3 regions of the Streptomyces thermocarboxydovorans genome follow, and region 3 is predicted to be linked to each of the others. Evidence: riboswitches for the same ligand, from Rfam matches in the RefSeq annotation. Region 3 holds a riboswitch; each other region holds the start of a gene.
The links. A riboswitch is a leader RNA that binds a small molecule or an ion and turns the genes downstream of it on or off. The one in region 3 is predicted to bind glycine.
Positions count from the first base shown of each region.

Region 1: linked by a shared signal. The riboswitch ahead of gcvT (glycine cleavage system aminomethyltransferase GcvT) and the one ahead of gcvP (aminomethyl-transferring glycine dehydrogenase) in region 3 are both predicted to bind glycine.
Region 2: linked by a shared signal. The riboswitch ahead of gcvP (aminomethyl-transferring glycine dehydrogenase) and the one ahead of gcvP (aminomethyl-transferring glycine dehydrogenase) in region 3 are both predicted to bind glycine.

Region 1 covers NZ_BAAAGU010000044.1:40,453-50,167, reverse strand. The annotation lists gene ABD198_RS20820 (ABC transporter substrate-binding protein) at 1-80, opposite strand, end outside; gene ABD198_RS20815 (ABC transporter permease) at 107-1,105, opposite strand; gene ABD198_RS20810 (enhanced serine sensitivity protein SseB C-terminal domain-containing protein) at 1,440-2,258, opposite strand; gene ABD198_RS20805 (enhanced serine sensitivity protein SseB) at 2,386-3,180, opposite strand; gene ABD198_RS20800 (AAA family ATPase) at 3,265-3,933, opposite strand; glycine riboswitch at 4,153-4,251, shown strand; glycine riboswitch at 4,252-4,375, shown strand; gene gcvT (glycine cleavage system aminomethyltransferase GcvT) at 4,411-5,529, shown strand; gene gcvH (glycine cleavage system protein GcvH) at 5,650-6,027, shown strand; gene glyA (serine hydroxymethyltransferase) at 6,041-7,303, shown strand; gene ABD198_RS20780 (L-serine ammonia-lyase) at 7,395-8,762, shown strand; gene ABD198_RS20775 (adenylate kinase) at 8,749-9,315, opposite strand; gene acs (acetate--CoA ligase) at 9,323-9,715, opposite strand, start outside.
Region 2 covers NZ_BAAAGU010000009.1:109,020-118,734, forward strand. The annotation lists gene ABD198_RS06410 (carbohydrate ABC transporter permease) at 1-512, opposite strand, end outside; gene ABD198_RS06415 (carbohydrate ABC transporter permease) at 659-1,657, opposite strand; gene ABD198_RS06420 (extracellular solute-binding protein) at 1,664-2,956, opposite strand; gene ABD198_RS06425 (TOBE domain-containing protein) at 3,261-3,656, shown strand; gene gcvP (aminomethyl-transferring glycine dehydrogenase) at 3,787-6,672, opposite strand; glycine riboswitch at 6,846-6,941, opposite strand; gene ABD198_RS06435 (PRC-barrel domain-containing protein) at 7,077-7,451, shown strand; partial or broken gene ABD198_RS06440 (DNA polymerase IV) at 7,792-9,124, opposite strand; gene ABD198_RS06445 (MerR family transcriptional regulator) at 9,160-9,715, opposite strand, start outside.
Region 3 covers NZ_BAAAGU010000033.1:1,766-11,343, reverse strand. The annotation lists partial or broken gene ABD198_RS16750 (helix-turn-helix domain-containing protein) at 1-26, opposite strand, end outside; gene ABD198_RS30725 (hypothetical protein) at 91-258, opposite strand; partial or broken gene ABD198_RS16740 (IS256 family transposase) at 773-1,957, opposite strand; partial or broken gene ABD198_RS16735 (transposase) at 2,124-2,351, shown strand; glycine riboswitch at 2,541-2,637, shown strand; glycine riboswitch at 2,643-2,726, shown strand; gene ABD198_RS16730 (hypothetical protein) at 2,827-2,982, shown strand; glycine riboswitch at 3,092-3,188, shown strand; glycine riboswitch at 3,189-3,286, shown strand; gene gcvP (aminomethyl-transferring glycine dehydrogenase) at 3,340-6,195, shown strand; gene gcvT (glycine cleavage system aminomethyltransferase GcvT) at 6,228-7,328, shown strand; gene gcvH (glycine cleavage system protein GcvH) at 7,352-7,726, shown strand; gene glyA (serine hydroxymethyltransferase) at 7,728-8,999, shown strand; gene lipA (lipoyl synthase) at 9,001-9,578, shown strand, end outside.

The sequences.
Region 1 (9,715 bases), on a different contig from region 3:
CCACCACCGCCGCATGCGGCAGCGCCCAGCGACAACGCCAGGACCGACGCCACGCCGGCGGTCACCCTTCTCGTCTTCACCTGAGGAAGCCCCCTCAATCGATGGATCACTTGCTGCGAGGGTCGAGGGCGTCACGCAGCCCGTCACCCAGCAGGTTGAAGGCCAGGACCGTGATGAAGATCGCCAGTCCGGGCACGAACATGTACTGCGGATCCGCCGTGTACAGATCCACGGCGTTGCTGAGCATGCCGCCCCAGGAGGCCTGCGGCGGAGCGATACCGACGCCGAGGAAGCTCAGCGATGCCTCGAAGAGGATGTTCGTCGGGATGATCAGCGTCGAGTAGACGATGATCGGTGCGACGAGGTTGGGCAGCAGCTCCCGGAACACGACGTAGGGGCCGCGGGCGCCCATGCTGCGCGCCGCCTCGATGAATTCACGCTCCCTCAGACTCATCGTCTGCGCGCGCACGATACGGCCGATGTACGGCCAGCTGAAGAAGCCGATCACGAAGATCAGCACGCAGATGCGCAGCGGCAGGCCGTCCAGTCCGAAGAAGCCGTCCTGCACCGAGGCCGAGATGGAGATGGCGAACAGCAGCAGCGGGAACGCCAGGAAGGTGTCCATCATCCGGCTGATGATGGAGTCGACCCAGCCGCCGTAGTACCCGGCGAGCAGGCCCATCACGGTGCCGATCAGCACGGAGAGCAGCGTGGCACCGCCGGCCACCAGGAGGGAGACCCAGGAGCCGTCGATGATGCGGGCCAGCATGTCCCGGCCGTACTGCGGGTCGACACCGAGCGGGTGCTCCCAGCTCATGCCGCCCCAGCCGCCCTTGGGGGCCAGCAGGGCGGGGTCGATGAGGTCCTGGTTGAACTTGTTGGGATCCAGGCCGAAGACCCACTGGATGGGCTTGGAGAGCACCGCCATCAGGACGAGCAGGACGACCACCACACCACCGGCCATCGCCACCTTGTCGCGCTTGAAGCGCATCCAGGCGATCTGGGTGAGCGAACGCCCCTCGATCTGGCTCTTCTTGACCCCGGCGAGCACGGCCTCGGGCTGTGCTCCGGCTTCCGCCCCCGTGGTCTCGATCGGTGCGGTCACGGTGCGATTGACCCCTCTCGGGCCGGCGATCCGCCGACCCCCCCTTGCTGCCGCTGTAGCGGTCGCTTGTCTCGTACACAGGACCGACCGGCCCGTGTCTCCGGGAGTCTTCAACGCATCGGCGATCAGTCGCCAGACCTGGTCGTGAATGGATGCGTAAACGTGATGCTGTCCTGGGAGTTCCGTTATCCGGACAGCGGCTAACGCGGGCCGGACGTAGGCGAATCGGGGCAAATCCCGGCACACAGGCGCCTTTTGACTCCGTCTACGCGCGTGAACCGCGCCCGGTGACGGGGGCGGGGCGCGGCGGTGGGGCGGGGCGGCCGGGTGCGGCTCAGTAGGCGCCGGGGGCCGGGGGCTGGACCGGCGGATAGCCGTAGCCGGCGGCGGGCGCGGGGGCGGCCGAGGGGGCCGGGGCGTGGGCCTCGCGGTCGTAGAAGGGGCGGGCGTTGTGGCGCAGCCACATGGCGACCGGGTCGTGCTCGTCGCTCATGGCGACCGTGGACACCGGAAGGCCGTCCGGGATGGCGGCGAGGGACTGCTGCATCATCGTGCGCACCGAGTCCACCGCCTGCGGGGAGGTGTCGTACACATCGAGGCCGATGGCCAGGTACGGAGCGCCGAGCGCGGGCTGGACCCAGGCGCGGCGCAGGGAGCGCACCGCCGGGGTGCGGTGGGCGTTCTGCGTGAGCAGGGCGTAGAACTGCGGGATCTCGACGGCCGGTTCGGACAGGCGCAGCGGCCCGGCGGGCTGGCGGTCGAGGCCGGTGGCGATGCGGCGCAGGTCGAGCCAGGGGATGCCGACGCCGCCGCCGGGGGCGTGCGGGTTGAGCCAGAGGCCGTAGTGGTCGGGGTAGAGGGCGCGGGCCACGTCGAGGCCGTCGACGACCTCGTAGGAGCGGTTCCAGCCGCTCGCCGAGAGTTCCTGCGCGGAGGTGACGCACGGGGCGTAGCCGTGGCCGTCGACCTCCATGTTGGCGTACTGGGCGTCCGGGGAGCCGGCCTGGCCGTGCCACAGCAGCATCCAGACCTGGCCGGTGGAGGGGGTGGCGAGGGCGCGCAGCAGGGCTTCGTAGGCGTCGTAGCGCCCCGGCGTCACCTGGCGCAGCATGTGCTCGACCTGGCCGGTCGCGGCGGTGCCGCTCGCGCTCACTGTTACCGCCCCTCTGTGTCAACGCCGTGAGTGGACCTAGCTTAAGGGTCGCCCCGGAGCCCGGGGTCCGCCGTGCGGCTGCGGGCACGGGGCGCCGTGGCCGGCCGCACGGGCCGCACCCCGCGGGTCAGCCGGCCGGCCGCTGGTAGAAGGGACGCACCCGCTCCCGCATCCAGGTGCCCACCGGGTCCTGCGTCACGTCCAGCAGGACCAGGTTGACCGGCCACGGTGTCGGCGCCTTGGCCAGGGCACGGCCGAGGGCCTCCAGCGGCCGGGCGCGCAGGTCGCCCTCCCACTGGGAGAGCTCCACGCCCACGAACATCACCGGATCGGCGGTCTCGATCGCCGCCAGGCAGCGGCGGGCGGTGGTGACGACGCCGATGGTGTCGAACTCCGCGGACGCCGCCGACAGGAAGTCGACGGGGTCGTCCTGCCAGTCGGGTTCGAACAGGCGGACGCGGGCACCGGAGGCCGGGCCGTCCAGCGGGGTGCGCCCTGCGCGGCACAGCTCGGCCACCGCGGGCGGCGGCAGCGGGATGCCGACCACCCCGCCCGGGTTGATCGCGATGCCCGCCTGCGGCGGCAGACCGCGCGCGAACTCCACGGCCGGCGCGATGGTGTACGCCATGTGCGAGCCGACGACCTGGTGGAACTGCTCCTCGGAGCTGAACACGGGGACGTAGGCCTGCCCGTCCAGCTCCATGGTGGGCAGGTCGAGCGGGCCGCTGTGCGGGCCGCCGCCGTTGGGCAGAGGCACCCAGATGAAGCTGCGTCCCAGCACCTCGACGATCCGCCCGCCGGCCGAGGGCACACCGAGCGACGCGGAGAGCACCTCCTCCAGCTCGTTGCCGGGCCACCCGCCATGCGGATGGGGATGCGCCTGCGCCGGGAAGTCCGCGGAGAAGCCCGCCGGAATGTCCATCTGCCTACCGCCTGCCTGAAACACTGCCGTGCCCAGAAGGCTAACGCGCCCTCCAGCCCCCGTTCTCCACGGCCGTCGCCCCGGTCAGCCCGTGAAGCCGATGTGCTGGAGGGTGTTGGCTGCGGGGCGGTCGAGGAGGACGGCCGAGGCGCAGCCGGGGGGCAGGTGGCCCTGGTGGGCTGCCTGGAGGAGGCGGTGGGTGGCGGTGCGGTGGCGGTGGAAGGCGTAGCGGGAGACGGCGCGGCCGCGGCGGCGCTGGCCCTTGAGAGCCTCGTCGGGCGGGACGTCGAGCAGGATCAGGTGCAGGGCGCCGCCGCGGCGGCGGGCCTCGCGGGCGAGCCAGCGCCGCACCCAGGTCTGGGTGCCGCAGTCGTGGACGACCAGGGGCTCGCCGGTGCGCAGGGCGCGGCGCAGGCCGGCGTAGTGGGCGAGGCGCACCAGGGGCCGGTAGCAGGCGTAGGGGAGGAAGCGGGGCACCCGGCTCGCCCAGCGGTCGCGGGTGTCCTGGGAGTCGATGCGCCTGCCGCGCACCGTGCGCTGCATCAGGGTGGACTTGCCGCTGCCCGGCAGGCCGGTGACCGCGACCAGGTCGCGCGGGCCGAACAGGAGCGCGCGCGGGCTGCGGCCCGCCCGGTCGCGCAGATCGCGGACGACGGGCGCGGGCAGCGGCGCGCACGTCTCCCGGGTGGGTGCGACGGGACTGCCGGGCAGCCCGACACCCGGGGTCGTGGCGTACGCCGTGATCCTGTTCACCGTGTTCGTCCTCCCCTGGGGCCGGTCCGGTGGACCCCTCCCCGCCGAGTGTAAAGAGACGGTAATGCCCTGGTGGTGCGTTTTGGTCCGCGTTCCGGAACAGACCTGTCACAGCCTGCTGTGATCGTCGTGCGCGCTGTGCGTCTGCTGAGAAGGGTCCCCCTGCCGAACGCGCGGGATGCGTGCAATGATGTGCGCGCCAACTGCATACCGGCCGTTTGAATCCGCGCGGGAGAGTCCCCGGCACCTTGCCGCCGGGGCGCCGAAGGAGCAAGTCCCTCCCTTGAATCTCTCAGGCCCCGTTACCGCGCGGGCGAGGCACATCTGAAAAGCGGGCCGCTGCCGCAGTGCTCCGGTGGCCCCACCCAAGGTGCAAGTCCTGATCGCCGCGACAGCGGTGGTCATGGCGAACCTCTCAGGTTCCGATGACAGATGGGGAGGAAATGTCCTCGCCTGTCATGCTTGGGAGACCGACCGATGAGCAGTACCGAACTCCGCCGCACCGCGCTCGATGCCGTGCATCGTGCCCTCGGCGCGACGATGACCGACTTCGCCGGCTGGGACATGCCCCTGCGCTACGGCTCCGAACGCGACGAGCACAACGCCGTGCGGACCAGGGCCGGCCTGTTCGACCTGTCGCACATGGGTGAGATCACCGTCACCGGCCCGCAGGCGGCCGCCCTGCTGGACTACGCCCTGGTGGGCAACATCGGGGCGGTGAAGCCGGGCCGCGCCCGCTACACCATGATCTGCCGCGAGGACGGCGGCATCCTGGACGACCTGATCGTCTACCGGCTCGGCGAGACCGAGTACATGGTGGTCGCCAACGCCTCCAACGCCCAGGTGGTGCTGGACGCGCTGACCGAGCGCGCGGCCGGTTTCGACGCCGAGGTGCGCGACGACCGCGACGCCTGCGCGCTGCTGGCGGTGCAGGGCCCCGAGTCCCCGGGCATCCTGGCGAGCCTCACCGACGCCGACCTGGAGAACCTGAAGTACTACGCCGGCCTGCCGGGCACGGTCGCCGGCGTGCCGGCGCTGATCGCCCGCACCGGCTACACCGGCGAGGACGGCTTCGAGCTGTTCGTGAAGCCGGAGCACGCGGTCGAGCTGTGGCAGGCGCTGACCAAGGCCGGCGAGGGCGCCGGGCTGGTGCCGTGCGGGCTGTCCTGCCGGGACACCCTGCGCCTGGAGGCCGGCATGCCGCTGTACGGGCACGAGCTGAGCACCTCCCTCACCCCCTTCGACGCCGGTCTCGGCCGGGTGGTGAAGTTCGACAAGGAGGGCGACTTCGTGGGCCGGGCCGCGCTCGCCGAGGCCGCCGAGCGCGCCGCGCAGAACCCGCCGCGGGTCCTGGTCGGGCTGGTCGCCCGGGGCCGCCGGGTGCCCCGCGCCGGGTACGCGGTGGTGGCCGGCGGCGAGGTGATCGGCGAGGTCACCTCCGGAGCCCCGTCGCCGACGCTGGGCAAGCCGATCGCCATGGCGTACGTCGACGCCGCGTACGCCGAGCCCGGCACCGAGGGCGTCGGCGTGGACATCCGCGGCACCCACGAGCCGTACGACGTCGTTGCGCTGCCGTTCTACAAGCGCCAGAAGTGACACCGTCGTAGCCGGACCACCGCGCGTGCCGCGCATCGAGGCACGTCCGGCCTGCTCACGCATGCCTCACCCAGGTCCCTGAGTCAGCAGTCATCACCCCCGTACAGGAGAATTCAGGCCATGAGCAACCCCCAGCAGCTGCGTTACAGCAAGGAGCACGAGTGGCTGTCGGCCGCCGAGGACGGCGTCGCGACGGTCGGCATCACCGAGCACGCGGCGAACGCGCTCGGCGACGTCGTGTTCGTCCAGCTCCCCGAGGTCGGGGACACCGTGACCGCGGGCGAGACCTGCGGCGAGCTGGAGTCGACCAAGTCGGTCAGCGACCTGTACTCCCCCGTGACCGGTGAGGTCACCGAGATCAACGAGGACGTGGTGAACGACCCGTCGCTGGTGAACTCGGCCCCCTTCGAGGGCGGCTGGCTGTTCAAGGTGCGCGTCTCCGAGGAGCCGTCCGACCTGCTCTCCGCCGCCGAGTACGACGCCCACATCGCCGGCTGAGGAGCCGTACGCCATGACCGTTCTGAACACGCCCCTGCACGAGCTCGACCCGGCGGTGGCCGCCGCGGTCGACGCCGAGCTGCACCGCCAGCAGTCCACCCTCGAGATGATCGCCTCGGAGAACTTCGCGCCGGTCGCGGTCATGGAGGCTCAGGGCTCGGTCCTCACCAACAAGTACGCCGAGGGCTACCCCGGCCGCCGCTACTACGGCGGCTGTGAGCACGTCGACGTGATCGAGCAGATCGCCATCGACCGGGTGAAGGAGCTCTTCGGCGCCGAGCACGCCAACGTCCAGCCGCACTCCGGTGCGCAGGCCAACGCCGCCGCGATGTTCGCGCTGCTCAAGCCGGGCGACACGATCATGGGTCTGAACCTCGCACACGGCGGGCACCTGACCCACGGCATGAAGATCAACTTCTCCGGCAAGCTCTACAACGTGGTCGCCTACCACGTCGGCGACGACGGCCAGGTCGACATGGCCGAGGTCGAGCGGCTGGCCAAGGAGAGCAAGCCGAAGCTGATCGTGGCAGGCTGGTCGGCCTACCCGCGCCGGCTGGACTTCGCCTCGTTCCGCCGGATCGCGGACGAGGTCGGCGCCTACCTCATGGTCGACATGGCGCACTTCGCCGGTCTGGTCGCGGCGGGCCTGCACCCCAACCCGGTGCCGCACGCCCATGTGGTGACCACCACCACGCACAAGACGCTGGGCGGCCCGCGCGGCGGTGTGATCCTGTCCACCGCCGAGCTGGCGAAGAAGATCAACTCCGCGGTCTTCCCCGGTCAGCAGGGCGGCCCGCTGGAGCATGTGATCGCGGCCAAGGCGGTCGCCTTCAAGGTCGCCGCGAGCGAGGAGTTCAAGGAGCGCCAGCGTCGTACGCTGGAGGGCGCCCGCATCCTCGCCGAGCGCCTGGTGAAGGACGACGCGAGGGCGGCGGGCGTGTCCGTCCTGACCGGCGGCACCGACGTCCACCTGGTCCTGGTCGACCTGCGCGACTCCGAGCTGGACGGTCAGCAGGCCGAGGACCGCCTCCACGAGGTGGGCATCACGGTCAACCGCAACGCCGTCCCCAACGACCCGCGCCCGCCGATGGTGACCTCCGGTCTGCGCATCGGTACGCCGGCCCTGGCGACCCGCGGCTTCACGGCCGAGGACTTCGCCGAGGTCGCGGACGTGATCGCCGAGGCGCTCAAGCCGTCGTACGACGCCCAGGCGCTGAAGGCCCGGGTCGCGGCACTGGCGGAGAAGCACCCGCTGTACCCGGGGCTGAACAAGTAGCACAGAGCATCACCGGGGCGGCCGTGCCCGCCACGAGCCGGCACGGCCGCCCCGCCCCGTTGAGCACCACCCCCGCTTCCTAGGAGTCCCCGTGGCCATCTCCGTCTTCGACCTGTTCTCGGTCGGCATCGGCCCGTCGAGTTCGCACACGGTCGGTCCCATGCGGGCGGCCCGCATGTTCGCCCGGCGGCTGCGCAACGAGGAGCTGCTCGGCTCCGTCGCCTCGGTCCGCGCGGAGCTGTACGGCTCCCTGGGCGCCACCGGCCACGGGCACGGCACCCCGAAGGCGGTGCTGCTCGGCCTGGAGGGCGACTCGCCCCGCACGGTGGACGTGGACACGGCCGACGAGCGGGTGGAGAAGATCAAGGAGAACGGCCGGCTGCGGCTGCTCGGCGAGCACGAGATCGCCTTCTCCTTCGACGACGACATGGTGCTGCACCGCCGCAAGGCGCTGCCGTACCACGCCAACGGCATGACCCTGTGGGCGTACGACGCCTCCGGCGCCGAACTGCTGACGAAGACGTACTACTCGGTGGGCGGCGGGTTCGTGGTCGACGAGGACGCGGTGGGCGCGGACCGGATCAAGCTCGACGACACGGTGCTGAAGTATCCCTTCCGCACCGGCGACGAGCTGCTGCGCCTGACCAGGGAGACCGGTCTGTCGATCTCCGCGCTGATGCTGGAGAACGAGCGGGCCTGGCGCAGCGAGGAGGAGATCCGGGCCGGCCTGCTGGAGATCTGGCGGGTGATGCGGGAGTGCGTGCAGCGCGGCATGACCCGCGAGGGCATCCTGCCGGGCGGGCTGCGGGTGAAGCGCCGGGCCGCGAACACCGCGCGCAAGCTGCGCTCCGAGGGCGACCCGCAGGCCCTCGCCATGGAGTGGATCACCCTCTACGCCATGGCGGTGAACGAGGAGAACGCGGCCGGCGGCCGGGTGGTGACCGCCCCGACCAACGGCGCCGCGGGCATCATCCCGGCCGTCCTGCACTACTACATCAACTTCGTGCCGGGCGCCGACGAGGACGGCGTGGTCCGCTTCCTGCTCGCCGCCGGCGCCATCGGCATGCTGTTCAAGGAGAACGCCTCCATCTCCGGCGCCGAGGTCGGCTGCCAGGGCGAGGTCGGCTCGGCCTGCTCGATGGCGGCGGGCGCGCTGGCCGAGGTGCTGGGCGGCAGCCCCGAGCAGGTGGAGAACGCGGCCGAGATCGGCATGGAGCACAACCTGGGCCTGACCTGCGACCCGGTGGGCGGCCTGGTGCAGATCCCGTGCATCGAGCGCAACGGCATGGCCGCGGTGAAGGCGGTCACCGCCGCCCGCATGGCGATGCGCGGCGACGGCTCCCACAAGGTGTCCCTGGACAAGGTCATCAAGACCATGAAGGACACCGGCGCGGACATGTCGGTGAAGTACAAGGAGACGGCCCGCGGCGGGCTGGCGGTCAACATCATCGAGTGCTGACGCCCTCCGGCAGCCCCAGGGCGCTCAGGGTCCGGGCGGTGATCTCCTCGACCGTCCCCACGGCCTCGACGGTGCGCACCAGCCCGGAGTAGTGCCCGAGGACGGGCACGGTCTCGCGGTGATGGACCCGCTGCCGGTGCCGGATGACGTCCTCCGTGTCGTCGGGGCGGCCCCGCGCGAGCAGGCGCCGCACGAGCACCTCCTCGGGCGCGGTGAACTCCACGACGGCGTCCAGTGCCTCGCCCCGGGCGGACAGGATCGCCGACAGGGCGTGCGCCTGGCGGACCGTGCGGGGGAAGCCGTCGAGGAGGAATCCCCGCGCGGCGTCCGGCTGTTCCAGGCGGTGCCGGACCATGTCCGTGGTGACGCGGTCGGGTACGAGTTCGCCCGCGTCCAGGAACCGCGCCGCCTCCCGGCCCAGGGGCGTCCGCCTGCCGACGTGGTCCCGAAACAGGTCGCCGGTGGAGACGTGCGGGACGCCGAGTCTCCGGCTGAGAATCTCCGCCTGGGTGCCCTTGCCCGCTCCGGGCGGGCCCATGAGAAGGAGTCGCATCGTCACCTCACCGGCCCCCGGCCGGTGCGGAGGCCCCCGCCAGGCCCGCGTTGATCAGCTCCATCACGGAGGCGTCCGCGAGGGTGCTGACGTCGCCCGTCTCGCGGTTCTCGGCGACGTCGCGGAGCAGCCGGCGCATGATCTTCCCGGAGCGGGTCTTGGGCAGTTCGGGGACGACCAGGATCCGCCGGGGCTTGGCGATGGGCCCGATCTCCCGCGCCACGTGCTCGCGCAGCGCCGAGACCACCTCGTCGGCCGGTGTTCCGGCGGCGGCGCCGCGCAGGATGACGAAGGCGACGACGGCCTGACCGGTCGTCGGGTCCGAGGCGCCGACCACGGCGGCCTCGGCGACCGCGGGGTGGGACACCAGCGCCGACTCCACCTCGGCGGTGGAGATCCG
Region 2 (9,715 bases), on a different contig from region 3:
GGCCGGGCCATCGGCAGCAGGATCCGCCAGAAGAAGCCGAACGGCCCGCAGCCGTCGAGCGTGGCCGCCTCCTCCAGCTCCCCGGGGATCTGCCGGAAGAAGCCCCGCAGGATGATGATGGTCATCGGCAGCCCGAAGGCGGCCTGCGGAAGGATCACGCCCAGCGGGTTGTCCAGCAGGCCCATGGCGCGCAGCAGCAGGAACAGCGGCAGCGCGGCCACCGCGAAGGGGAACATCAACCCCATGGTGAACAGGGTGAACAGCACTTCCCGCCCCCGGAAGGCGAACCGGGCGAAGGTGAACGCGGCCAGCGCCGACACCGCGACCACCAGCAGCGCCGTGGCCACCGCGATGAAGGTGCTGTTGCCGACCAGCCGCCAGAAGTCCGCGGAGGCCAGGATGCCGGCGTAGTTGGAGCCCACCCACGGGTCTGGCAGGCCGACGGGGTTGCGGGAGAGCTGGTCGGTGGACTTGAACCCGGAGAGCACGGCGTACAGCAGCGGCACGGCCATCACCGCGCCCACCACGATCAGCACCACGTGCAGCGACAGCGTCCGCAGGAAGCGGCCGCGCGGGGGCCGGGGTTCACCGCGGGTGTCCGCGCTCTGCTTCTCCACGGGCTTCTCCGCAGGCTTCTCCACCGGCTTCTCTGCGAGGGTCACTTCACACCTCCGCGCATGGTCGTGGTGGCACCCTCCAGGTCCCGGCGCAGGACGAACCGCTGGTAGGCGAGGGCGAAGACGAGGCTGATGCCGAACATGACCACGCTGATCGCGCTGGCGTATCCGACCTGGTAGCGCTTGAAGCCGTACTGGAACATGGTCACGGCCATCGTCTCGGAGTGGTGGTCGGGGCCGCCCTGGGTGATCACCCACACCAGGTCGAAGAGCTGGATGGACCCGATCACCGACAGGAACACACTGATCCTGATCGTCGGCGCGAGCAGCGGCAGGGTGACGTTGCGGAAGCGCTGCCAGGGCCCCGCCCCGTCGATCAGCGCGGCCTCGGTCAGCTCCTTCGGCACGGCCTGGAGCCCGGCGAGGTAGAGCATCATGTGGAAGCCGAAGTACTTCCACGTCATCACCAGGAACAGGGTCGCCATCACCATGTCGGGGTCGGCGAACCACTCGCCGCCGAGGCCCTCCAGGCCGGCCTTGCCGAGCAACTGGTCGGCGAGCCCGTCGCCCGGCGCGAAGATCATGGCGAACAGCACACCGGTGATGGCCTCGGACAGCACGTACGGGGCGAAGAACAGCATCCGGTACACCGCCCGGCCGCGCATGCGCTGATTGAGCATCACGGCCAGGGCGAGCGCGAACGGCAGCTGCAGCGCCAGCGACAGCGCGACCAGCAGGAAGCACCGCCACAGGTCGCCCAGGAACACCGGGTCCTTCAGCAGCCGGGTGAAGTTCTCGCCGCCGATGTAGTCGGACGGCATGCCGAAGCCGCCCCACCGGAAGAAGGCGGCGTAGCCGGCGAACAGGATCGGCAGCAGCACCAGCGCGGCGAACAGCAGCAGCGCGGGCACCTGGAAGCCGACGGCGGTGAGCCAGTTCCGGGTGCGCAGCCGCCGGCGCCCGCGCACCGCGGAGCGGGGCGAGGGCGGCGGGTCGGTCCGGGGGCCGGTCTTCTCCACCGGCGGGAACGTGGAGGTCATCGACGGCTACTGCTCTTCCTTCGCGGCCTTCGTGATCGACTGGGCGACCTGCTCGGGGGACTTGGACCCGGCGATGAGCGCGCCCACCGAGTCGTTGACCTCCTGGCCGACGGCGGGGGCGTAGGCCTGGTCGAGGTAGAGCTGGAAGCCGGTGGCGCCCTTGAGCTGCTTCTGCACCGCCTGGAGATTGCGGTCGGTCAGGGCGTCCTCGGCCGCGGGGACCACGGGCAGGACGCCGGTCTTCTTCACGAGTTCGCGGTCCGTGGTCTCGGAGGCGAAGAACTTCAGGAAGTCCACGGCGGCCTGCGGTGCGCCGCGCCGCAGCGCGTGTCCGCCGCCTCCGCCGAACACCTCGGTGATGCTGCCCTTTCCGCCCTCGACCGCCGGGAAGGGGAAGAAGCCGAGGTCGTCGCCGAGCCCCTTGCCCGCGTCGGACTGCACCACCGGGGCCCACTGCCCCATCAGCTCCATCGCCGCCCTGCCGTTGCCGACGGTGGCGGCCTGGCCGGTGGGCGTGGAGTAGGAGGCGCCCAGGAAGCCCTTCTGGAACGGCTGCAGGGCGACGAGTTCCTTCAGATGCTCGCCGGCCTCGACAAATCCGGGGCCGGTGAAGTCCTTCTCCTCATTGGCCTTGGTGAGGGCGTCGATGCCGGCGGTGCGCATCGCCAGGTACGCCCAGTAGTACATGCCGGTCCAGGTCTCCTTGCCGGCCAGGGCGAGCGGCGTGACGCCGGCGGACTTCAGCTTGCGCACGGCGTCGAGGAAGCCGTTCCAGGTGGTGGGCGGCCCGCCGATGCCGGCCTTCTTGAAGAGCGCCTTGTTGTACCAGAAGCCGACCATGCCGATGTCGAAGGGGATGCCGTAGAGCTTGTCGTCGAGCAGGTACGGCTCCTTGGCGACGGGCAGCAGGCCCTCGGAGAAGTCCTTGGTGCGGTCGGTGAGGTCCTCGACCAGCCCGGCGTCGACCTGCTGCTTGAGGACACCGCCGCCCCAGGTGTGGAAGATGTCCGGCAGCTTCCCGGAGGAGGTGAGCGCGGTCATCTTCGCCTTGTAGGCGTCGTTCTCGAGCTGGACGATCTTTATCTTGACCTTGGGGTTCTGCGCCTCGAACTTCTTGGCCAGGGCGGCCCAGACGGTCTTGGTGGGCTCGGTGGTGGAGATGTTCCACCACTCGATCGTGGTCGTCCCCGACGACCCTCCGTCCGAGTCGCCGCCGCAGCCGCTCAGTGCGGTGATGCCCAGACCGGCCGCGGCGGAGGCCGCCAGGAAGCCGCGGCGGGACAGTGCCGGGTCGCCCATGTCATGCGCTCCTTGGTGGTAGGGGGCGGATGTCCGCGCATCCGCCCCACTGTCTGTCGAAAGTTTCGAACGAGATCCAGAAACATGCGTTGTTGCCGCACCCTAGAGACAGCCGCCAAAGGGTGGCAAGACCTTGTGCAGGGCAAATCTGCGGCCAGCGGGGCTTACACTCGCCGGACTACGGCCTCGAGTCGGCGAAACTTTCGGATCTTCGAGCGAACGTTCCGGCGGCGTCGGACAGTACGAACGGTCACGGGGCCGGTACCGGACCGTCACCGACCCGCTGCGGCCTATCGTGATCGGCATGCAGTCCTACACGATCGGCCAGGCAGCACGGCTGCTCGGCGTCAGCCCGGACACGGCCCGCCGCTGGGCCGACGCCGGGCGCCTCACCACCCACCGCGACGAGAACGGCCGCCGCCTGATCGACGGGCGCGACCTGGCCTCCTTCTCGGTCGAACTCGCCCGCTCGGCCGCCGCCGAGGAGGGCACCTCCTACACCTCGGCCCGCAACGCCTTCCCCGGCATCGTCACCGCGATCAAGCTCGGTGACGTCGCCGCCCAGGTGGAGATCCAGGCCGGCCCGCACCGGCTGGTCTCCCTGCTGACCCGGGAGGCCGTCGAGGACCTGGGCCTGGAGATCGGCATGGAGGCCACGGCCCGTGTGAAGTCGACAAACGTCTATATCGACCGCACCTGACGTCGACCGCGTCTGACGGGCCGCCTCGGTCCGGACGCGGAAAGGGCTCCGCCCCGGCCGTGCGGCCGGGGCGGAGCCCTTCACTGCGGCGTCAGGCGCCGGGCGATCGGTTCTTCGTACGCGGCGGTCGTCAGTCCTCGTACGCGTCCAGCGGCGGGCAGGAGCAGACCAGGTTGCGGTCGCCGTAGGCCTGGTCGATACGGCGCACCGGCGGCCAGTACTTGTCGGCGGCGCTCACCTCGCCCGGGAAGACGGCCTCCTCACGGCTGTAGGGGTGCTCCCACTCGCCGCCCAGCATGGACGCCGTGTGCGGGGCGTTGCGCAGCGGGTTGTCGTCCGCGGGCCACTCGCCGGAACCGACCTTCTCGATCTCGGCGCGGATGGCGATCATCGCCTCGCAGAACCGGTCGAGCTCGGTGAGGTCCTCGGACTCGGTCGGCTCGATCATCAGCGTCCCGGCCACCGGGAACGACATGGTCGGCGCGTGGAAGCCATAGTCGATCAGCCGCTTGGCCACGTCGTCCACGGTCACGCCGGTGGCCTTGGTCAGCGGGCGCAGGTCGATGATGCACTCGTGCGCGACCAGCCCGCCGGGGCCGGTGTAGAGCACCGGGTAGTGCGGCTCGAGGCGCTTGGCGATGTAGTTGGCGCTGAGCACGGCGACCTGGGTGGCGCGCTTGAGGGCCTCGCCGCCCATGAGCCGGACGTAGGCCCAGGAGATCGGCAGGATGCTCGCCGAGCCCCACGGCGCCGCGGAGATCGGCCCGACCCCGGTCTCCGGTCCGGCCGCGGGCTGGAGCGGGTGGTTGGGCAGGTACGGGGCCAGGTGCGCCCGCACGCCGACCGGGCCGACGCCGGGACCGCCGCCGCCGTGCGGGATGCAGAAGGTCTTGTGCAGGTTCAGGTGCGAGACGTCGCCGCCGAAGTGGCCGGGCTTGGCCAGGCCGACCAGGGCGTTGAGGTTGGCGCCGTCGACGTAGACCTGCCCGCCGGCCTCGTGCACCCGGGCGCAGATGTCGGCGACGTGCTCCTCGAACACACCGTGCGTCGACGGGTAGGTGATCATCAGCACCGCCAGCTCGTCGCGGTACTGCTCGATCTTGGCGCGCAGATCCTCGAGGTCGACCTCGCCGTTGTCGGCGGTCTTGACGACGACGACCTTCATGCCGGCCATCACGGCGCTGGCGGCGTTGGTGCCGTGCGCGGAGGACGGGATGAGGCAGATATTGCGCTGCTCGTCGCCGTTGGCCCGGTGGTAGCCGCGGACGGCGAGCAGACCGGCCAGTTCGCCCTGGGACCCGGCGTTGGGCTGGAGCGACACCTTGTCGTAGCCGGTGACCTCGGCGAGCCGCTCCTCCAGCTCGCGGATGAGGGTGCGGTAGCCCTCGGCCTGCTCGGCGGGCGCGAAGGGGTGCAGCGCGCCGAACTCGGGCCAGGTGACCGCTTCCATCTCGGTGGTCGCGTTGAGCTTCATGGTGCAGGAGCCCAGCGGGATCATGCCGCGGTCCAGCGCGTAGTCGCGGTCCGCGAGGCGGCGCAGGTAGCGCAGCATCGCGGTCTCGGAGCGGTGCTGGTGGAAGACCGGGTGGGTCAGGTACTCGTCGGTGCGCAGCAGGGCGTCCGGCAGCGCGTCCCCGACGCTCGCGTCCAGGGCCTCGATGTCGCCCTCGGTGCCGAAGGCACGCCACACGGCGGCGAGCTGCGCCCGGCCGGTGGTCTCGTCGCAGGCGATGGAGACGTGGTCGCCGTCGACCTGGCGCAGGTTGACGCCGTTGTCCCGGGCGGCGGCGACGATCTCGGAGGCCCGGCCCGGGACCCGCACGGTCAGGGTGTCGAAGTAGGAGCCGTGCACGATCTCGGCACCGGCGGCGCGCAGGCCCTCGGCGAGGATGGTGGCGTAGCGGTGGGTGCGCCGCGCGATGGTCCGCAGGCCCTCCGGCCCGTGGTAGACGGCGTACATCCCGGCCATCACGGCGAGCAGCACCTGGGCGGTGCAGATGTTGCTGGTGGCCTTCTCGCGGCGGATGTGCTGCTCGCGGGTCTGCAGCGCCAGCCGGTAGGCCTTGTGTCCGTCCGCGTCCACGGAGACGCCGACGAGCCGCCCGGGCAGGCTGCGCGCCATCTTCTCCTGGACGGCCATGTAGCCGGCGTGCGGCCCGCCGAAGCCCATGGGCACGCCGAAGCGCTGGGTGGTGCCGACGGCGATGTCGGCGCCCAGTTCGCCGGGCGACTTCAGCAGGGTGAGCGCCAGCAGGTCGGCGGCGACGGTGACGAGCGCGCCGAGCTCGTGCGCCTGGTCGATCACCGGCTTGATGTCGCGCACGGCGCCGGAGGCGCCCGGGTACTGGATGAGGACCCCGTTGATCTCGCGCTCGGCGATCTCGGCGGGGATGCCCTCGCTGAGGTCGGCGACGACGACCTCCACGCCGGTCGGTTCGGCGCGGGTCTGGATCACGGCGATGGTCTGCGGCAGCGCGTCCGCGTCGACCAGGAACAGGCCCTTCTTGTTCTTGCCCATGCGCCGGGACAGCGCCATCGCCTCGGCGGCGGCGGTGCCCTCGTCGAGCAGGGAGGCCCCGGAGGTCGGCAGGCCGGTGAGGTCGGCGACCATGGTCTGGAAGTTCAGCAGCGCCTCGAGCCGGCCCTGCGAGATCTCCGGCTGGTAGGGCGTGTAGGCCGTGTACCAGGCGGGGTTCTCCATCACGTTCCGCAGGATCACGGGCGGGGTGAAGGTCCCGTAGTAGCCGAGCCCGATCATGGAGTCGAGCACCTGGTTGCGGTCGGCCAGCGAGCGCAGCTCGGCCAGCACCTCGGCCTCGGTGCGGGCGCCCGGCAGGTCCAGCGCGTCGGCGTTCTTGATCACATCCGGCACCGCGGCGGCGGTCAGCTCGTCGAGCGAGCCGTAGCCGACCTGGGCCAGCATCTTGGCCCGGGCCCCGTGGTCGGGGCCGATGTGGCGCTGCTCGAAGGGCGTTCCCTGTTCGAGCTCGGAGAGCGGAGTGCGGTGGGCGGTCATTGCGGAGGCCTCCTGGTCTGACGACCTTCGAGGGGCACCACGGCGCGGGTGCCCGGACGGCCTCCCCCTCTGTCATCTCGACCTGAGAGCTTCACCGGATCGCCGTAAGGGACCCGGCTTTCACCGTCGGTGAGAGCGGAAGCCGTGACACCCGCCCTGCTTTCCAGAGTGACCTCGTCCGTGCGGTACGTGGGCCTGAGAGATTCCGGGGAGGATTTGCTCCTTCGGCGCCTCCAGTGGGGCCTGGAGGACTCTCCCGCACGGGGTCAGCAGCCGTCTGCCAGCGTACCAGCGAAGGCAAGGCCGGGCCCTGACCGGAAACCTTCGAGTGGCCGCCGCATCGTTTGTGCCGTTTTGTAGTACTTACAGACTTACGGATGAGTTTTGCGACCAGTGGAGGGCCCGTGGACACCGACATCGATCCGCGCAACCTGATCGGCCGCAAGGCGTTCGACCGCAACGGAAACCGCATCGGCACGGTCGACGAGGTGTACCTCGACGACGCCACCGGCGTACCCGAGTGGGCGGCGATACGCACCGGCCTGTTCAGCAGGGACGCGTTCGTTCCCCTGGAACCGAGCGAGCTGATCGACGGCGCCCTCCACGTGCCCTACGACCGCGCCCTGATCAAGGACGCCCCCGACTTCGGCGTGGGCCGCCACCTCTCCCCGGAGCAAGAGCTCCAGCTCTACCACCACTACGGCCTGGACGTGGCCGCCCCGCCCCCGCTCCGGGACCGCGACTTCGGCAAACTGGCCGGCAAGGACAAGCAGACCTGAAGCGCGCGGTGCACGGGACCGACGGTCTCCGCGGATAACTCCGCCGTCGTCCCTGCGGGCGCCGCCCCGCCATCCCTCCCCGTGCCGGCGGATGCCGCCCCGCCGCCCGCCTCCGTGCCCGCGGGTGCCGCCCCGCCGTCAGCCCTCGCGCCGGCGTGCTCCGCACGGCCTTCGGGCCTTGCGCCCGGGGCCGCGCTGCCGTCCATCCCCGTGCCCGCAGGTGCCGCCCCACGGTCCGTGCCCGTGACCGCGGGCGCCGAACCGCCGCCTCCGGCGGGCTCTGCTCCCGCGCCCTTCGGGCGTCGCGGACCCGCCGCCGAGGAGGCCGGGGAGGGTCTTCGGGTCACCAGCGGCAACGGGTCCGCCGGCTCGAGGGCCGGGTCGTCGACCCGGAAGGTCCGGACCCGTCCCGGGGGCGAGTCCGGGGTTTCGAAGCGCACGGTCACCCGGCCGAGGCCGCTGCCCTGCACCCAGCCGTGCCCGTACTCGGCGTGCCGCACGTCGTGGCCTGCGGGCCAGCGGCGCTCGGCCGGTGCTGGTGCCTCCTCGGTCGGCTCGGTCACCGGTTCCTCGGCGCCCGGCGACTCCTCCTCGCGCTCCCCCGCCGCCTGGGCGAAGAGGTCCTCCTGGGTGAAGTCGGCCAGTCCGCTCACCCCGACGCCCAGCAGCCGCACCCCGCCCGTGGTCTCCACGGAGTCCAGCAGCCGCGCCGCCGCCTCCCGCACCACGGCCGGGTCGTCCGTGGGGCCGCGCAGTGTCTCGGACCGGGTGAGCGTGGAGAAGTCGTACCGGCGCACCTTCAGCACGATGGTCCGCCCGGACAGCCCGGCCGCGCGCAGCCGGCGCACGCACCGGTCGGCGAGCCGGCGCACCTCCATCGCCACCCGCACCCGGTCGTGGATGTCCACGTCATAGGTGTCCTCGACGGACACCGACTTGGTCTCCCGCTCGGCCACCACCGGCCGCTCGTCCCGCGCCAGCGCCATCGCGTAGAGCGCCTGCCCGTGCGCCTTGCCGAGCAGCCGCACCAGCTCGTCCTCGCCGGCCTCGGCCAGCTCGCCGACCGTGTGGATGCCGGCCCTGCGCAGATGGTCACCGGTGGCCGGTCCGACCCCCGGCAGCGTGCGCACGGACAGCGGCGCCAGCAGCTCCCGCTCGGTGCCCGGCTCGATCACGGCCAGCCCGTCCGGCTTGGCGTGCTCGGAGGCGATCTTCGCCAGCATCTTGGAGGCCGCGAGCCCCACCGAGCCGGTCAGCCCGGTGACCTCCCGGATGTCCGCGCGCAGCTTGGCGCCGGCCAGCCGCGCCGAACGCTCGTCCCAGGCCGTCCCGCCGGCCTCCAGATCCACGAACGCCTCGTCCAGGCTCAGCGGCTCCACCAGCGGCGACAGGGCTCGCAGCAGCTCCATGACCTGCTCGCTGATCGACCGGTAGAACGCGAACCGCGGCACCAGATACGCGGCGTGCGGGGCGAGCCGACGCGCCTGCGCCATGGGCATCGCGGAATGCACCCCGAAGACCCGGGCCTCGTAGGAGCAGGTGGCGACCACCCCGCGCGGTCCCAGCCCGCCCACGATCACGGCCTTCCCGCGCAGGCTCGGCTTGGACGCCTGCTCCACCGACGCGAAGAAGGCATCCATGTCGAGATGCAGGATCGTAGGCGCGGACCTCACATCTCCGATGCTGCCCTACGCCACTGACAAGCGCTTCAGACCGCGCGGTTGCGACGGCGGGCCAGCTCGTCGGCCGGGTTGTGCCCGATCAGCGTCTCGCCGGTGTCGATGCGCTCCCCGTGCAGCTGGGACAGGGCGCTCTCGACGTCCCGCCACACCACGCCCACGGCGATCCCGAAGATGCCCTGACCGCCCTGGAGCAGGGCGTGCACCTCGTCCGGCGAGGTGCACTCGTAGACCGTGGCGCCGTCGCTCATCAGCGTCATCCGCTCCAGGTCACGGAAGCCGCGCTCACGCAGATGCTGCACGGCGGTGCGGATGTTCTGCAGCGAGACCCCGGTGTCGAGGAACCGCTTGACGATCTTCAGGACGACGACGTCCCGGAAGCTGTAGAGCCGCTGGGTCCCCGAACCGCAGGCGGGCCGCACGCTCGGTTCGACCAGGCCCGTGCGGGCCCAGTAGTCGAGCTGCCGGTAGGTGATGCCGGCCGCGGCGCAGGCCGTGGGCCCTCGATAGCCGATCTGCTCGGACGCCATGGACGCAGCCCCTCCGCTGTCCGGCACCGGTGTCGGCCGCTGCGGAGCGCGGGCG
Region 3 (9,578 bases):
TCGGCGAGACCGTTGTTTTTCTTCACACCAAACTCAACTGCCGCCGGGGGCCCGCCGGTTACGCCCTGCCGATACTCGCCTGCGGTGCGGCTACGGGCGTGCGGTGAACCGCCCGTCGGGTCGCTTGTGCAGCCAGCCGCGGTCGGCGAGTTTGGTCATCTTCGCGCGCAGCGGTTCCAGCTTGCCGCGCACCGCCACCTGAAGGCCCAGCTCCTCGCCGACAGCCCTGACCTGGACCGGGCTGTCGGCGGCCCGCACGATCGCCAGGATCCTGCGGTAGTCAGCGGGCAGGGCGGCCTCGTCGGGGGTCTCGCTGCGGTGCGGGATCAGCAGTACCGCCCGCCCCGCCACCCGGGCGGGAGCTGGGGCGACGGTCGCGGCGGCCGCCGGCCGCGGCCCTGTCCTGCACGGCCAGCCGATTCAGGACCCGCTCGGCGATCACCAGCTCCTCCCGCTCGGCCTGGACCTCCTGCAGCTGCTTGACCAACTCCTCAGCGAGCGTGTCCAGTTCGCTCCGGCGAGCCGTGATCCGCTCCAGCTCCCGCATCCCCACGCCCTCCCACGCTCTCCCGGCGTACCGGCCTGGTGACGGATCGTAGGAGCGGTACCGCGGAAAGCGCAGCAGAACCCAAGGACGGCCCCGAACGCATGTCAGACGATCTATATCGGTTGCTTCGGGGTGGGTGGGCATGAACTCCGGCCGACGGCGGGAGAGATGGGCGTGGTTCGTCCGCTCGTAACGCTCCTCTTCCAGGTCCCGGACGGTCGCGGTGATCTCTCGGCAGCGGGCAAGAAGTTCGCGGCCCATGTAGCGGCGGGCCTCGGTCCACTCGTCGTTCTGCTCGGCCAGGACCGCGCCGACGAGCCGGATGACGGCGGTGCGGTCGGGGAAGATACCGACCACGTCGGTGCGGCGGCGGATCTCCTTGTTCAGCCGTTTCTGCGGGTTGTTCGACCAGCTCTGCCGCCAGATCTCCCGCGGGAAGGCCGTGAAGGCCAGCAGGTCGTGCTGAGCTGCGTCCAAGTGGGCGGCGGCCTTGGGGAACTTGGCCTCCAGGGCGTCCAGGACGCGCCGCATCTGTGCGTGGACCGCGTCGGTGTCGGGCTGTTCGAAGACGGTCCGCAGCAGCGTGGTCACCCAGGGCTGGGCCGACTTCGGGACCTGGCTGAGCAGATTGCGGGCGTAGTGGGTGCGGCATCGCTGCCACGACGCGCCGGGCAGGATCGCCCCGATCGCGTCGACCAGGCCGGCATGGGCGTCGGAGATGACGAGCTGGACGCCGGGCAGGCCGCGGGCGATCAGCGAACGAAGGAAGGCCAGCCAGCCCGCGCCGTCCTTGGCGGTGGCGACGTCCAGGCCGAGGATCTCGCGATGGCCGTCGGCGTTGACGCCGACCGCGATCAGCGCGTGGACGTTGATGATCCGGCCGCCCTCGCGGACCTTCTGCGTGAGCGCGTCGACCGAGACGAACGAGTACGGGCCGGCGTCCAGGGGCCGGTTGCGGAAGGCTGCCACCTGCTCGTCCAGGTGCTTGGCCATCGCACTGACCTGGGACTTCGACAGCTGGGTCACCCCGAGGGACTCGGCGAGCTTCTCGACCCGGCGAGTGGAGACGCCGAGCAGGTAGGCGGTGGCGACCACTGAGATCAGGGCCTGCTCGGCCCGGCGGCGACGCTCGAGGAGCCAGTGCGGGAAGTAACTGCCCTGCCTCAGCTTGGGAACGGCGAGCTCGTCGGTGCCGGCGCGGGTTTCCCACTCGCGGGGACGATAGCCGTTGCGGTGGTTGACCCTCTCGTCGCTGACCTGCCCGTATTCGGCGTTGCAGAGAGCGTCGGCCTCCGCCGACATGAGCGCATCGGCGAATGTCTTGACCATCGCGCGCAGCAGGTCCGGACTCGCCGGGGCGAGGTTGTCTTCCGCGAGGGCGTGCAGGGGCAGACCGTCGGGTGCGGTCATCGTGCTGATCTCCTTCAAAGACTTGGTCGTCTTGAAAGATCAGCCGGTGGCCGTTCTCATATCCGGACACTCACTCCGACGCCGGGCCAAACGCCCGGATCAGGTGGGAGCCCGTACACCACTTCCCAGGACGCAACCCCGCCCTGAAAAGCTCAATGACTCGCCAAGGGGCGACTGCTATCTGCGGGGACTGATGCTGGACGGTCGCCGCAAGTCCATCCGGGCGATGGCCTCGCGGCTGCCGGACGGCAACGAGCAGAACCTGCAGCTGTTCGTGAACCAGTCCACGTGGGATCCCATGCCGGTGCAGCGGCGGGTCGCCGAACGGATGCTTGCGTTGATCACGCCGACGTCCGGGGTGATCGACGATGTGTCGGTGGCCAAGAACGGGCGAACCACTGCCCATTGCTGCCGGGTAAGAGAGTGCCTACTCCCTGAAGCCGGCGTTTACAGTCGGCAGCTCAAGGGCTACGCCCTTACGGGCACTACCACCGGTGAGCCCGAAGCCGCGGGCACTTGACGGCCGCATTGCGGTGCCCGTAAGTTGTCGCCCGAAGGACCGGACAACCGAATACTCTGCTGACGATTCTGCGCGGGAGAGTCCACGTTTTGCAACGGCGTGGCGCCGAAGGAGCAAATCCTCCCCGGAAACTCTCAGGCCTCGTTACCGCGCAGCGGAGGCGGACTCTGGAAAGCAGGCGTTCACGCGCCTCGCCCACGGTGCAAGCCGCGGATCTCCGCGGCGAAGCTCTCAGGCCACATGACAGAGGGGGAGGCTCACTCGGCCGCACAGGCTTCTGCCTGTGCTCGACACTCGAGGAAGCCCCCATGGTTTGTTGTATCCCCGTCGACGTTCGGTGCCTTCGAGCATGGTCTTTCGAAGCCCGGAACACCTAGCCGCTCCGATCTATGACCACGCCGAGATCACCCGTGTCGCTGCAGCCACCGTGGTGTTCGACCTGGTCACGCTCATGACGAAGAACCACGTCGCCATCCTTGTGCTCGCGTCCGAGGACCACGCCTGATTGCGGGCGTGACCCAGCAGTCACCAGGTGCCGTCAGGGTGCTGCCCCGCCTTGACGGCAGCACCACCTGACCACTTGGCCAGGCTCGACAACTCGACATCGCGCTGTTCGAACCGAAGCGGGAGAGTCCTCGCCCACCCTTGGCGAGGCGCCGAAGGAGCAACCCCTCCCCGGAATCTCTCAGGCCCAACTACCGCTTCGGCGAGGCTCCTCTGGAAAGTCAGGACGCCACGTCCTGCGCCCACGGTGCAAACCGCCGGACCCGGTGGTGAAGCTCTCAGGTACCGATGACAGAGCGGGGAGGTCACCCGTCCACGGTGCCGCGTCCGCGGTGCCTTCAACAGGGAGCCTCCCGCCATGACCTCACCCGCATCCTCCGCGTCCGGCGCGTTCGCCACCCGTCACATCGGCGTCAGCGACGCCGACCGCGCCAAGATGCTGGCCGAAGTCGGCTATCCGACTCTGGCCGGCCTCATCGACGCCGCCGTTCCGAGCGGCATCCGGAGCACCTCCGACCTGAACCTGCCCGCCGCCACTGAGTCCGAGGCGCGCGCCGAGCTGCAGGAGCTCGCGAGCAGGAACACCGTGGCTGTCCCGATGATCGGCCTTGGCTACCACGCGACCACCACGCCCGCGGTGATCCGGCGCAACGTGCTGGAGGACCCGTCGTGGTACACCGCCTACACGCCGTACCAGCCAGAGATCAGCCAGGGCCGGCTCGAGGCGCTGATCAACTTCCAGACCATGGTCGGCGACCTCACCGGGCTGCCGACTGCCAACGCGTCGTTGCTCGACGAGGGTACGGCGGTCGCCGAGGCCGTCACGGTCATGCGCCGCGTCGCAGGCAAGAGCCACCCCCGCGTCCTGGTCGACCGTGACACTCTGCCGCAGACCCTCGACGTCCTGCGCACGCGTGCAGCGGCGGTCGGCATCGAGGTCGGCGAGATCGACGTCGCCAAGCCGCTGCCGGAGGGCGACTTCTTCGGGGTGGTGCTGTCCTACCCCGGCTGCTCGGGCGCGGTCCGCGACCTGCGCGAGGTGACTGCTGCGGCGCGGGCTCGCGGGGCGCTGGTCACCGTGACCGCCGACCTGCTGGCGCTCACCCTGCTGGTGCCACCGGGTGAGTACGGCGCCGACATCGTCGTGGGCTCGTCCCAGCGCTTCGGTGTCCCCCTGTTCTACGGCGGGCCGCACGCCGGCTACATCGCGGTCCGCGCAGGGCTCGAACGCCATCTGCCCGGCCGGCTCGTGGGCATGTCCGTGGATGACGCCGGCCGACCGGCGTACCGCCTCGCCCTGCAGACCCGCGAGCAGCACATCCGGCGCGACAAGGCGACCTCCAACATCTGCACGGCGCAGGTTCTGCTCGCCGTGGCCGCGTCGATGTACGCCGTCTACCACGGCCCCGACGGTCTGACCGAGATCGCCCGACGGACGCACCGGCACGCCACGCTCATCGCCGCGGGTCTGCGGGCGAGTGGGATCACGGTGGTGCACCGTGAGTTCTTCGACACCCTGCTGGTGCGGGTCCCTGGCCGTGCCGAGGAGGTCGTCGCGGCCGCGCACGACAAGGGCCTGCGGCTGCGGCTGGTGGACGGCGACCACGTCGGCATCTCCTGCTCCGAGGGCACGACGGAAAACCACGTCCGCCTCGTGCTCGACGCCTTCGGCTGGGCCGGCGACGACCTGGACGGGCTGGCGGCCGGCGCTCCGGCGGCGCTTCCGCCGGGACTGCGCCGTACCTCCCCCTTCCTCACCCACCCGGTCTTCCACCAGCACCGGTCGGAGACCGCGATGCTGCGTTACCTGCGCAAGCTCTCCGACCGTGACTTCGCGCTGGACCGCGGCATGATCCCGCTCGGGTCCTGCACGATGAAGCTCAACGCAACCACGGAGATGGAGCCGGTCAGCTGGCCCGGGTTCGCGGACCTGCACCCGTTCGCGCCCCTCACGGACGCGGCTGGGTACCTGGCCCTGGTCGAGCAGCTCGAGACGTGGCTGGCCGAGGTCACCGGTTACGCCAAAGTCTCCATCCATCCGAACGCCGGATCGCAGGGCGAGCTCGCAGGCCTGCTGGCGATTCGCGCCTACCACCGGAGCAACGGCCAGCCCGGACGCGACGTGTGCCTGATCCCGGCCAGCGCGCATGGCACCAACGCCGCCTCGGCCGTGATGGCCGGGATGCGCGTCGTCGTGGTGGCGTCGCGGCCCGACGGCACGGTCGACTTCGACGACCTCGAGGCCAAGTGCGCGAAGCACTCCGACGACCTGGCCGCGATCATGGTGACGTACCCCTCGACGCACGGCGTCTACGAGGAGAGCATCACCCAGCTGTGCGAGTTGGTGCACGAGGACGGCGGGCAGGTGTACGTCGACGGCGCCAACCTCAACGCGCTGCTCGGGATCGCCAAGCCCGGTGAGTTCGGTGGCGACGTGTCACACCTCAACCTGCACAAGACGTTCTGCATCCCGCACGGCGGCGGTGGGCCGGGCGTCGGCCCGGTCGCGGTGGCCGAGCACCTCGCGCCGTACCTGCCCACCCACCCGCTACACCCCGATACCGGGCGTCGCGACGGGATCGGGGCGGTCAGCGCAGCGCCGTTCGGCAGTGCCGGCATCCTGCCGATCCCGTGGGCCTACATCCGGATGATGGGTGCGGAGGGGCTGACCGAGGCGACCCGGACGGCCGTGTTGAGTGCCAACTACGTCGCCCGCCGGCTCGCGCCGCACTTCCCCGTCCTGTACGCCGGGGAGGCCGGCCTCGTCGCCCACGAGTGCATCCTCGACGTACGCCCGATCACCGCCGCCACGGGTGTGACGGTCGACGACATCGCCAAACGGCTCATCGACTACGGCTTCCACGCCCCGACGATGAGCTTCCCGGTCGCCGGCACGCTGATGGTCGAGCCGACGGAGAGCGAGAGCCTGCAGGAGTTGGACCGCTTCTGCGAGGCGATGATCGCGATCCGCGCGGAGATCGACTTGGTGGACAAGCGCGTCTGGGCCGTCGAGGAGAGCCCGCTGCGACGGGCGCCGCACACCGCAGCCGCGATCGCCGGCGAGTGGACCCGGGCCTACTCGCGTGAACGGGCCGTGTTCCCGGCGGGCGTCACGTCCGACAAGTACTGGCCGCCTGTCGGCCGGATCGACCAGGCGCACGGTGACCGGAACCTGGTCTGTTCCTGCCCGCCTCCCGAGTCGTTCGCGTCGTGACCCGGCCCGCCATGGTCCGAAGAGGAACCATCATGTCGAAGAAGACACCCCTGCACGACATCCACATGGAGCTCGGTGCGTCGTTCACCGACTTCGCCGGCTGGTCCATGCCACTCCGCTACACCTCCGAGCTGGTCGAGCACCACGCCGTACGGACCACCGCCGGAATCTTCGACCTCACCCACATGGGAGAGATCGAGCTGTCCGGTCCCGAGGCGGGCCGGGCTCTCGACCACGCCCTGGTCGGACGGCCGTCGAAGATCGCCGTCGGCCGCGCGCGCTACTCCATGCTGGTCCACGAGACCGGCGGAGTGCTCGACGACCTCGTCGTCTACCGCCTGGCCGAGGAGAGGTACCTCGTCGTGGCCAACGCCGGCAACACGCTGGTCGTGCTCTCCCAGCTGCGTGATCGGATCGACGGCTACGTCACCACGATCCGGGACACCTCAGGCGAGTGGGCGCTGATCGCGGTCCAGGGCCCGACGTCACCGGCGATCGTCAGCGAACTGGTCGACGTCGAGGTGCCGTTGCTGAAGTACTACGCGATCGACCCGGCGCGGTTGGCGGACCGCGAGGTGCTGCTCGCGCGCACCGGCTACACCGGCGAGGACGGCTTCGAGATCTACTGCCGTCCCGAGGATGCGATGGCCGTCTGGCGGTCCGTCAGCGCGGTGGGCGCGCGGCACGGGCTGGTCCCGTGCGGCCTGGCCTGCCGTGACACGCTGCGCCTCGAGGCCGGTATGCCGTTGTACGGCCAGGAGCTCACCGTCGGCACCACGCCGTTCGACGCGGGACTGGGCCGAGTCGTGGTGTTCGGGAAGCCCGGCGGGTTCGTCGGCGAGGCGGCCCTGGCTGCCCGTCGTGACGAGGGGCCCACCCGCGTGCTGGTCGGGCTGGCCTCGACCGGTCGACGAGCTCCGCGCACCGGCTACGCCGTACTCGACCCGGACACCGGCGAGCGCATCGGCGAGGTCACCTCGGGCGCTCTGTCGCCCACCCTCGGCCACCCCGTGGCGATGGCATACCTGCCGACCGACCGGAGCGAACCCGGCACCAAGGTGCTCGTCGACATCCGGGGCAGTCAGGAGTACGCCGAGGTCGTTCCGCTGCCTTTCTACCGCCGCCGAGCCTGACCACCTCCCGAGGAGAACAGATCATGAGCCTGCCCACCGACCTGATGTACACCAGCGACCACGAGTGGATTGCCAGCGAGGGAGAGCTGTCGACCGTCGGTGTCACCGCCCACGCAGCAGACGCGCTCGGCGACGTCGTCTACCTGGACCTGCCTGCCGTCGGCGCGACGATCAAGGCTGGCGACGCGTGCGGAGAGATCGAATCGACCAAGTCCGTGAGCGACCTGTTCGCTCCTGCGGACGGCGAGGTCGTCGATATCAACGAAGCTGCGGTGGCCGACCCCGGCCTGGTCAACACGGACCCGTTCGGAGCGGGCTGGCTGTTCCGGATGCGGATCACCGGTACGCCGGATCTGCTGGACGCCACCGCCTACGCGGCTCTCACGGCAGGAGCCTGAGATGTCTGTGCTGGACCGTCGGCTCGCCGACTTCGACCCCACCGTGTACACCGCCGTACGTGCTGAGCTGGAGCGTCAGCAGAGCACGCTGGAGATGATCGCGAGCGAGAACTTCGCACCGGTCTCGGTGATGGAGGCGCAGGGCTCCGTCCTGACGAACAAGTACGCCGAGGGCTACCCGGGCCGTCGCTACTACGGCGGGTGTGAGCACATCGATGTCCTCGAGCAGCTCGCCATCGAACGGGTGAAGGCATTGTTCGGTGCGGCCTTCGCCAATGTGCAGCCGCACTCGGGAGCCCAGGCGAACGCGGCCGCGATGACGGCGCTCCTCCAACCGGGGGACAGCATCCTGGGCCTGGACCTCGCGCACGGCGGGCACCTCACCCACGGCATGCGCATCAACTTCTCCGGCAAGCTCTACAACGTCGTCGCCTACCACGTCTCCGCGGAGGACAACCGCGTCGACATGGCGGAGGTGCAGCGACTTGCCGATGAGCACCGGCCGCAGCTGATCATCGCGGGCTGGTCGGCGTACCCCCGGCAGCTGGACTTCGCCGCCTTCCGGCGGGTCGCGGACCAGGTCGGCGCGTACCTGATGGTGGACATGGCGCACTTCGCCGGCCTGGTGGCCGCGGGCCTGCACCCGAACCCGGTGCCGCACGCCGACGTGGTGACCACGACCACGCACAAGACACTCGGCGGCCCGCGCGGCGGGGTGGTGCTGACCAACCGTGAGGACGTGGCGAAGAAGGTCAATAGTGCGGTCTTCCCCGGCCAGCAGGGCGGACCGCTGGAGCACGTGATCGCGGCCAAGGCGGTCGCGTTCAAGATGGCGTCCGAGCCGGAGTTCCGTGAGCGCCAGGAGCGCACCCTCGCGGGCGCTCGACTCCTCGCGGAACGGCTGAGTGCTCCCGATGTCACGGACGCGGGGGTGTCCGTGCTGTCGGGTGGTACGGACGTCCACCTGGTGCTGGTCGACCTGCGTGAGTCGGAGCTCGACGGGCAGCGGGCGGAGGACCGCCTGCACGACATCGGCATCACGGTGAACCGCAACGCTGTGCCGTTCGACCCCCGCCCGCCGATGGTGACCTCGGGACTGCGGATCGGTACGCCGGCGCTGGCCAGCCGCGGCTTCGGGGAGGCCGAATTCGCGGAGGTCGCCGACATCATCGCGGAGGCCCTCAATCCGGCGTACGCCCCGAGTCTCGCCGCCAAATTGCGGGCCCGTGTGGCCGCGCTCGCCGACGCACACCCGTTGTACCCGGAGCTGTGAGATGAGCGGCGCCCTCACACCTTCCGCCTCGCCTGACGGCCGCAGGTTGCTGCGGCTGGAGGTGCGGAACAGCCAGACCCCGATCGAGCGCAAGCCCGAGTGGATCAAGACCCGGGCGCGGATGGGGCCGGAATACAACGCGTTGGGCTCGCAGATGAAGGCCGAAGGGCTGCACACGGTGTGCCAGGAGGCGGGCTGTCCGAACATCTTCGAGTGTTGGGAGGACCGTGAAGCCACCTTCCTCATCGGCGGCGACCAGTGCACCCGGCGCTGCGACTTCTGCCAGATCGACACCGGCAAGCCCCGGCCTCTGGACCGGGAGGAGCCGCGCCGGGTGGCGGAGTCGGTGGCGAAGATGGGACTGCGGTACGCCACCATCACCGGGGTGGTCCGCGACGACCTGCCCGACCGTGGTGCCTGGCTGTACGCCGAGACGGTCCGGCAGATCCACGCCCTGAACCCGGACACCCGTGTGGAGAACCTGGTCCCGGACTTCAACGGTGTCCCCGAGTTGCTGGCCCAGGTGTTCGAATCGCGCCCGGAAGTATTGGCGCACAACGTGGAGACGGTGCCGCGGAT